One region of the Pseudoalteromonas sp. SWXJZ10B genome, then DNA from elsewhere that is predicted to be linked to it. Evidence: predicted binding sites of a transcription regulator. Region 1 holds the regulator's gene; each other region holds the start of a gene.
What was found. The regulator ArgR, encoded in region 1, controls arginine synthesis, uptake and breakdown. The targets are predictions, from matches to a motif close to ANTGAATANNTATTCANT.
Positions count from the first base shown of each region.

Region 1 (3,289 bases):
TAGGGACTGCGTTTCAGCTAGTAGACGATGTACTTGATTACAATGCAGATGCTGAGCAGCTGGGTAAAAACATTGGTGATGATTTAGCTGAAGGCAAACCAACGCTTCCACTTATTTATGCTATGCAACATGGTAGCGAGCAGCAAACGCAGCTTATTCGTGATGCAATAGAGCACAGTAATGGTATGGAGCATTTAGAAGACATTCTATCGGCACTGAAGCAAACTAATGCGCTTGAATTTACAATGCAAAAAGCAGAGCTTGAAGCTGACAAAGCTATTGCCTGTTTAGACTTTTTAGCTGAGTCTGACTATAAGCAAGCACTCATAAGCCTTGCTCGTATTGCGGTTGACCGCGACCACTAGTTTTAACTAGTTACACAGTGTGACATTAATTCTGAGCAACAAAAAAGCCTGCAAATGCAGGCTTTTTTGTTATTCTACTTTGGCTATTACGCCATGAAATCAACACCTTCTTTGATGTCTTTTTTCAGTGTTTCAAGCATGTCATTTTTTGCTTTTGTTTCAAATGCGCTTAGTTCGCCGTAAGAAAGAATTTCTTCTACGCCGTTTTTACCTAAACGTACTGGGTGTGCAAAGTACTCTGCATCGCCATTTTCAACAGCAACGTAAGCGTAATCTACAACTTCTTCACCCTGTAGGCCTTTAACTAAAGACATACAAAAACGAGCAGCAGCTGCGCCCATTGATAATGTAGCTGAACCGCCACCGGCTTTAGCATTTACAACTTCAGTACCCGCATTTTGGATACGTGGAGTAAGTGCAGCAACTTCTTCATCAGTGAAAGAAACACCTTCAACTTGAGAAAGTAGAGGAAGAATGGTTGTGCCTGAGTGACCACCAATTACTGGTACTTTCACAGTTGCTACGTCTACGCCTTTAAGTTCAGCAACAAATGCTTCTGAACGAATAACGTCAAGCGTAGTAATACCGAATACGCGTTTAGCGTCGTAAGTACCTGCTTTTTTGAATACTTCAGCAACGATTGGAACTGTGCCATTTACTGGGTTAGTAATAATACCTACTAACGCTTTAGGACAGCTAGCAACAATGCCTTCTGCTAAAGTTTTGATGATACCAGCATTTACATTAAATAAATCAGCACGATCCATACCTGGTTTACGTGGCATACCCGCTGGGATAAGAACGATGTCAGAGCCTTCAAGCGCTTTGTTTAATTCGTCTGCGCCAAAGCCTGCTACTTTAACATCTGTTGGGATGTGAGAAAGGTCAACCGCAACACCTGGTACTACTGGTGCAACATCATAAAGTGATAATTCAGAGCCAGCTGGTAAGCCTGTTTTTAATAATAAAGACAACGCTTGGCCGATACCGCCTGCAGCACCTAATACAGCAACTTTCATTGGAATTCTCCGTAATTTGAGGTAGGAAACATTTGTGGCTCTTAAGATAATGAAATTAGCGACTAAAAACAAATTTATCCTGTCTATTTCAAGTATATTTTCGACCATAGTCGTAAACTTTTGTGATTTAACGCATCAAACTGGCAAGTTAACTAAACAACTGCTGCATAATTATTCATTTTTGTGTAGAATTTGCGGCATAAATAACAAAAACGAATAAAGACTATGCAACCACAAGATAAACAAGAAGCATTGGTAAAAGCATTTAAATCACTATTAAAAGAAGAAAATTTTGGCTCTCAAGGCGAAATAGTTGATGCATTAAAAGATCAAGGCTTTGACAATATAAGCCAAAGTAAAGTATCGCGCATGCTAAGTAAATTTGGTGCTGTACGCACACGTAACGCCAAACAAGAAATGGTTTACTGCTTACCAGCTGAAATGGGTGTACCTACGGCTAAAAGCCCATTACGCCAATTAGTAATCGACATTATGCACAACGAAATGATGATCATTATTCGTACCAGTCCAGGCGCCGCTCAGCTTATCGCGCGTTTATTAGATTCATTAGGTAAAGCAGATGGCGTACTAGGAACAATTGCAGGCGACGATACTATTTTTATCGCTCCTGCTAAAATATCTGAAATAGATGTAACACTTGAACGTGTTCGCATTTTATTTGATACGGTTTAATAGCAAACTAAATTTGTTTTAAAAACCCGACTGAAGGCGCAAAGAAAGCAGAACCCATATCGGCTTGAGTAAAATCAAGCCAGTGGTCGTAGCAATCACCTTCTCCTAAACGACTTTTAAGTACTTTTTCAAATGCAGTACCCGTACTAGCGCATGTAATTGATAACATTCCCTGCTCATACACATCGCCATAAGGCATGCTCTGATTTAATAATAGCGGTTGTCCGTCTTCGTCTTTTAGCTCACTACGTGAAGCATGGCTGGTTTCAATCGCGGGGATAATTAGTGTGTTATCAAGGCGCGTACGCCCCATTATTTGTTCTTGCTCACTCAATGATAAGTGCTGCCACATAGTTAAATCATGCTTATAACGCTGTACATGAATATAACTCCCCTGATCTTCAAAATTGCCAGGGTTACTAATTAAAGCCGTAGCGCGCTTTTTTCTTCCATGTGCGGTGTCGCCACCATAAATAAAACCATTAAAATCACGACCATCTAAAAAGCGAAAATTACGAATTTGCTCCACCAGCTCAACATCGGGGGCAAATAGTTTTAAAATTTGCAGCGCAAATAAATGGTTAACGTCTTCACGGTCAGAGCGAATTTGCACAAATAAATCGCACGGTTGTACGCTCATTTGATGATCGCTATGGTTTATATTAGGAAAGCTCTGTAATTCGCTTGGGATGTATTCAGGGAGGATATGCGGCCAATATTGCGCACCAATAGCAACCATACAAGAGAGCATTGATTCTGAAAATTGATCGCTAAATTCTTCTTCAATAGCGCTTACTTGTTTTAACTTTGCGCGAAGTGATTCATCTTGACCATCAAACACATTAAAAAATAAGTGCAAACCGTGTAAGTTTGCTTCAGCACAAATCCCTGATTGCGCTTGCGCCATTGTTATTCCTTAGTTTTATAGATAAAAACACAGCGAATAACAAATTAATTACGATTCGAAAAAATTCACCGTGTGAGGTTTTATTTTTATTATAACCTGCTCATTATTTTCAAATGACTGGCCATATTGTGCAGCAACTTCAATTTCTTGTTCATCAATAACAAGTGAATAAACATACGCCGAACCAATAAAGCGACGACTTATGATTGTAGCTCGCTTACTAAATTTGTCACTTTGGTTATCTGCCACTAATTCTATTTGATGGGGACGTACATATATAAGCCCTATGCTTACGTCATGCTTAC
Region 1 covers NZ_JADYXD010000007.1:42,434-45,722, forward strand. Annotated here, with positions in the region: gene ispB (octaprenyl diphosphate synthase) at 1-365, shown strand, start outside; gene mdh (malate dehydrogenase) at 452-1,384, opposite strand; gene argR (transcriptional regulator ArgR) at 1,610-2,077, shown strand; gene I6F54_RS08555 (Dyp-type peroxidase) at 2,085-2,984, opposite strand; gene I6F54_RS08560 (ABC transporter ATP-binding protein) at 3,033-3,289, opposite strand, start outside.

Region 2 (3,289 bases), on a different contig from region 1:
GCCCCGCTATTTTTTCAGCCATTTTAACTAAAGCACTGTCGGTGCTACCACTAAATGCCGGGATTGGTTCATGTAAATCAATAACGCTCACCGCATTTGGGTATTGCTGATTTATCTCTTTTATTGCATCAAGCACTAATGCTTGTAGTTCTTGTACACTTAAACCTGGTAATGGGCGCATATCTATATGCATTTCACAGCAACCACAAATTCTATTCGCATTATCGCCACCATGAATATTACCTAAGTTTAATGTTGGATAAGGAATTTCAAAGTGATTTATTGAATACTTATGCTTTAATTGCTCTTTTAAGATCATCAATTTTGTAATCACTTTATGCATTACTTCAATGGCGTTAAGGCCACGTTCGGGATCTGAGCTATGCCCAGAGCGACCAACCACTCTTATTGCTGTACTCATATGGCCCTTGTGCATAAATACTGGCGTCATATCAGTAGGTTCGCCAATTATACAGCGTGCAGGTTTTAAATTAGGGTGCTTACATATTTGCTGTGCACCTGCCATAGTTGTTTCTTCATCGGCAGTGGCGAGTATTAAAATAGGTTGAGTTTGCTGCTTTTCATCAAGTTCACTAATCGCTTGTAATGCAAAAGCAAAAAATCCTTTCATATCAATGCTTCCCAGCCCATACAATTTATTGTCTAGTTCGGTAAGTTTAAACGGATTGTGGTTCCAGCAGCTGTCATCAAAAGGCACTGTATCTGTGTGGCCCGCAAGCATTAACCCGCCATCGCCTTTTCCACGCTTTGCTAATAAATTAAAGCGGCCTTTACCTCCTTCTAATTCAATAATTTCACACGTAAAACCGAGTGTTTCGCACCACCTAGCAAGGAGTTCAATTACGTTTTTATTGCTCATACACAGGTTGTCTTCAATTGCACTAATAGAAGGGGCTGCAATCAATTGTTGATACATAGAAATAAACGAAGGCAAAGGCATAAAAAAATCCAAAATTATTATTCAATTTAATTGCATAACAATATAAAAGTATTTATGATGAATATCAATTCACTTTTTGAGCATAAATATATTAAAGTAAAGCTATGAAAATAATGCGACGATAATCTACAAATTCATTAAATTAAGTCTTAATTTAGCGTCTTAGCTAGTTTAAGCGAACAACATATATATTTAGCAGTAAATTTAAAAATAACGAGTAATCAATGAATGTAGTTATTATTGGCGCAAGCGGTTATAGCGGCGCAGAGTTAGCAAGCTTAGTTGCTAATCATCCAAACCTTACCTTAACAGGCTGTTATGTATCTGAGGGTAGCTTAGATAAAAATAAATTACTAAGTGATTTATACCCAGAGCACCTTGGCTTACTAGATTGTCCTTTACTTCCTCTTAGTGCATCAGCTTTTGATGACATTCAAAGTGATGCTGACTATGTGTGTTTATGTACCGATCACAAAGTAAGTGTTGATTTAGCGCCTCAATTTTTAGCTATGGGTAAAAAAGTATTTGATTTATCTGGTGGCTATCGCCTAGCAAATAATGATGATTACGTTACTTATTATGGTTTTGAGCATCAACACCCAGAGCTTTTAAATGAAGCGGCTTACGGTTTAGCAGAGTGGAACAGTGATGCTATCGCTAACGCAAAGCTAATTGCTGTTGCAGGCTGTTACCCAACAGCGGCGCTCAATGCACTTAAACCGCTTAAACAAGCAGGCTTATTGAGCAGCGAAAGTATTATCATTAATGCCGTTTCGGGTGTTACGGGTGCCGGGCGTAAAGCGAGTGTAGGAACACATTTTTGTGAGGTATCGCTTGCACCTTATGGTTTGTTTAACCATCGCCACGGTCCTGAAATTGAACAACACCTTGGCCACAAAGTATTATTTACACCGCATCTAGGTAGCTTTGCGCGCGGTATTTTAGAAACTATTTATGTACAACTTAAGCCTGACGTTACCAAGGAAAACGTTGCATCGGCTTATCAAGTGCTTGCTAACGAACCATTAATTCGTTTGTTAGGCGATAAAATACCTTCAATTAAAGGTGTTGCTAAGCAACCATTTGTTGATATTGGCTGGCAGCAACAAGGCACGCAGTTAATTGTAATGTCTGCCATTGATAACTTATTAAAAGGCGCTGCTGGACAAGCTTTGCAGTGTATTAATATTTCTATGAATTTAGATCACACTACGGGCTTAAAAGGAGCGTTTTAAATGAGTAAAAAAACGTGGGTTATTAAACTCGGTGGTGCAGTACTTAATACAGAAAATGCAGCAAAAGCGTTATTTGACGTGCTAAGCGAGCAAAAAAATGATGAGTTTGTCATTGTTCATGGCGGTGGTTCTTTAGTAGATACATGGCTAAAGCAAGCGGGTTTTGCTAGTGCTAAACACCAAGGTTTACGTATTAGTCCAGCAGAGCAAATGCCTTATATAGTGGGTGCGCTTGCAGGTTGCGCTAATAAACAATTAATGACTCAAGCTATAAGCGCAGGGCATAAGCCTGTCGGCTTAAGTCTTTTTGAGGCGGGTGTGACTGCAACCCAAAAATTAAAAGCGCTTTGCTTAGTGGGTAAATGCACAAGTAACGACGATTCTATCATCAATGATTTACTTAGAATTTCTCGTTTACCTATTGTTAGCTCTATCGGCTTTGATGAACAAGGCTTGTGGTACAACGTAAATGCAGATGAAGCTGCAGCGGCTATTGCCAGTAATTTAAATGCAGAACTAATTTTTATGACGGATGTAGAAGCGGTGCTTGACGCAAATAAACAACCGTTACATCAACTTGACACAAAACACATTGATACTTTAATTACAGATGGAGTAATTGTGGGCGGGATGGAGGTCAAAGTTAAGACCAGCCTTCACGCTGCCCAACATTTACGACGCGGTGTGTATATTTCCAGCTGGCAAAAGCCAGAAAATTTAACTGCTCTGCTGCAAGGTGAGCATGTCGGAACAAAGATTACACCATAGGTTTATTATGTTTGAGAATTTTTTAACAGGTTTAGAATTAGACCAAAAAGGCGCACTTAATTTATTAAAGTTAGCGCAAGATATAAAAGCAAAGCCAGAAAAATACAGCCAAGTATTATCGGGTAAATCAATCGTAACATTGTTTGAAAAGCAAAGTTTACGTACACGTTTATCGTTTGATATAGGTATTAATCGCCTTGGTGGTCATGCTGTTTATTTAGATCAGCAAAATGGCGCTATGGGTGCACGTGAATCAATTAAAGATTTTGCACTTAATATTTCTACTTGGGCCGACGGTATTGTGGCGCGTGTAAATCAGCACAGC
Region 2 covers NZ_JADYXD010000003.1:235,942-239,230, forward strand. Annotated here, with positions in the region: gene argE (acetylornithine deacetylase) at 1-961, opposite strand, end outside; gene argC (N-acetyl-gamma-glutamyl-phosphate reductase) at 1,186-2,196, shown strand; gene argB (acetylglutamate kinase) at 2,197-2,964, shown strand; gene I6F54_RS04660 (ornithine carbamoyltransferase) at 2,972-3,289, shown strand, end outside.
Region 2: a site for ArgR is predicted at 1,018-1,035, ahead of argC (N-acetyl-gamma-glutamyl-phosphate reductase). Genes of this name have one in related genera too.

Region 3 (3,289 bases), on a different contig from region 1:
CTCACCAGCAAGTATTTGCAAATGATCAACTAGATGAAAAACTAGCAAGTACAGCATTAAACGCATACGTACCCTATAGTAAAAACTTTAGTGCAGTAAAAATTAGTACATTTGAAAATGGCGATTTTTACGGAAGTTACGCAGAAAACGCAGCGTACAGCCCAAGCTTGTCGCCACTGCAAAGTGCACTTAGCCAATTATTTATCGCAGGGCTTAGCTTTGATGAGCAGACGGTAAAAGGTATTACACTTTTAGAAACCGCAGGCCATGAAAACCAAGCGGGTGTAGCACGTGCTGTACTTGCAAGTTTTAAAAATTTACCGGCAATAGAAGTAATTAGCGCTCAGCTAAAATAACCTCTTAAAAACAATAAAGCACAGGCAAAGCTGTGCTTTATTAAAATGCGCCATTCTATCGAATTAAATAACTCACTAACTGCGTTAAAAATTATTCATATAAGACAACTATACTTCATAATTTTTGCCTTGTTACTGAGCCATTTTCTTATCGTTATAATAGCCCATTAATAATAGAATCCGTATTAATCAAGTAATACTTTAGCCGCTTCTAATACTACCGCTACAGATTTACGCTCAATTTCACCATGGTCAACATTTGGTATTTCTTGGCGAGTACGATTAACAAGTACGCCTGCTACACATGCTGCTTGTAAACCAAGGGCTGCACACATAGTGAATAATGTTGCTGATTCCATTTCGTAGTTCATCACGCCCAGTTTTTGCCACTCTTCGCAGCTACCTTGTAGTGATTTAGGAACGTAACCAGAATGCGTATCGTAACGCTCTTGTCCTGGATAAAATGTATCGCTTGATGCAGTAATACCAATATGAAAATCGATATTTAAGTTTTTACATGCTTGTACCATAGCTTGTGTTGCATAAAAGTCAGACACAGCAGGGTAGCTAAGAGGAGCAAAATGCTGGCTTGCACCGTCTAAACGTACAGACGCTTGGCTAATTAAAATTTCGCCTTCGTTGATATGTGGCTGAATCGCACCTGTTGTACCAATACGTAAAAATTTACGCACGCCAAGTTGTGCTAATTCTTCTACTGCAATCGACGTAGATGGACCACCAATACCCGTGGAACAAACAACCACCGAATGGCCGTTTAGTTGACCTAAGTAAACATGAAACTCACGAGTTTGAGCAAGGCAAGTTGGGTTGTCTAGGAATTGTGAAATGCGTGCAGCACGATCTGGATCGCCCGGTACAATCGCAAGTTTTGCACCTTTAAGATCGTCAATACATAGTCCTAAGTGAAATACCTTTTCCATAGCTAAGCCTTTTTATAATAAATTGTGTCAATCTAGCATCATTGCTAGAAACGTTTATCAAGTACAGGACGATTGTCCGTTTTATCTTAACTCCTCCAATTAAGTCTTAATAATTTTAAGGATTAATTTGATTTATTCATCAACTATGAATATTCAATCAAGTGCTTATATACGTAGGCTTGTTGTGCTGTTGACATGTTCAAGCAGACATAATAAGTATCAACCAAGCGCGTAACTACAATTAAATAGTTTATGGTAAATACTCATTAATATTAAATTAATTCAATGGCTTAAATTTGTATTAAGCACGTAAAAGGTAACGTGTTTATTTATATTAGGCACAGACTTATTTAGCAAAGTGGAATTTATTTGAAGTTTAGGCACTTTTGGTGATTTTGCATAACTAATCAAAAGTAATTAGCTACGTACAGAATAAAAATCGAAGGAGTTTATTATGAGCACACAATTTGAAGCATTTAAAAACAAAGTTGAGCACTGTTTGTGCGCACCTGGTGATGGCGTATACACAGTAAATACTGCAAAAGAGCGCAAAGCCGCACTGCGTGATAAACTTTATGGACAAACTGAAAACGTTGATAATTTGTGGCGCGAGTCTTTAAATGAATTACCAAATTCTCCACATAAAGCCGTTATGTTAGGTATTAGCTCAGACTGTGGCGGTGGTATTTTACGCGGAGCAAACTGGGGGCCACTGTTTGTGCGCTCAGCTTTAATTGATCAGCAACCGCAGTGTCACTCGTTTGATTTAGGCGATGTACGTGTAATCCCACATTTACTTCATGATAAATACCTAAATGATGCAACCATTTCTAATTGCCAAAAAGCCCTGTACGGTAATGAAGATAACGACTATTACGTAAGCCCATTATCAATCACTGAGGATGTATGCGACAGCTTTTACGCGACATTTAAAGATAAAGGGATATTTGGTATTGGTGGCGATCACTCAATTAGTTACCCACTTACCAAAGCGTACTTAAAAGCAAAACGTGAGCAAGGTAAGCGTACCGCTATTATTCACTTTGACGCGCATACCGATTTACTTGTTGAGCGCCTAGGCATAGATTTATGTTTTGGCTCGTGGTGTACGCATATTTTAGAATTTTTACCAGCACCACATCATTTAATACAATTTGGTATACGCTCAAGTGGCAAGCCTAAAGCGCACTGGGAAAGTACCTTTGGCGTTAAGCAACATTGGGCACATGAAATCATTGAGCGCGGCGCAGCAGCGGTTGCTGCCGACGCTATTGCACAATTAAAAGCTGATAACGTTGATGAAGTATACGTAAGCTTTGATATTGATGCGCTTGATGCAGAGTTTGCATCTGCCACAGGTACGCCAGAACATAATGGTTTAACACCACAGCATGCGCTTGATATTTTATCAGCCATTGCGGATGAGTTTCCGATTACGGGTGCGGATATGATGGAAATAGCGCCATTTACCGACAGCTCTTTAGTTGGCCAATCAAGCTCTGAAACGACACTTAGAGAAGGCGCTAAAATTTCAGCCTTTTTAATTAGTGCGATGAACAAGTAAGCTGTAGGAGCTATAAATACTAGCACTATCAGCGTATAAGTGTGCATTACATGACTAAAAACTAGCAGTTCATAAAGCCTCAGCTATATTTATTAAATACTTATAATGAGTTAGTTGAGGCCTTGCTAAATGAAATTATTGATCTTTTTATTGTTCATTAGCTGTATTAAAGTTGATGCAACTGAAATTACAATAGTAACGGAAGTATTTCCGGACTTTCAGTATCTCAATGAAGATAATAAACTCGTTGGCCGTTCTGTCGATAAAGTTCATAAAGCGCTAGAAGGCACTGGTATAAAATACACTATGTTGGCGCATAGTTGGGCCATATCTTACAATGCAGCGTTACGCGATAAAAATACCTGTATATTTTCAATTGTTCGACTACCTAATAGAGAAAGTAAGTTTAACTGGGTAGGCGAACTGGA
Region 3 covers NZ_JADYXD010000001.1:69,995-73,283, forward strand. Annotated here, with positions in the region: gene cdd (cytidine deaminase) at 1-356, shown strand, start outside; gene udp (uridine phosphorylase) at 542-1,297, opposite strand; gene I6F54_RS00335 (arginase family protein) at 1,752-2,861, shown strand; gene I6F54_RS00340 (transporter substrate-binding domain-containing protein) at 2,991-3,289, shown strand, end outside.
Region 3: a site for ArgR is predicted at 1,692-1,709, ahead of I6F54_RS00335 (arginase family protein). Genes of this name have one in related genera too.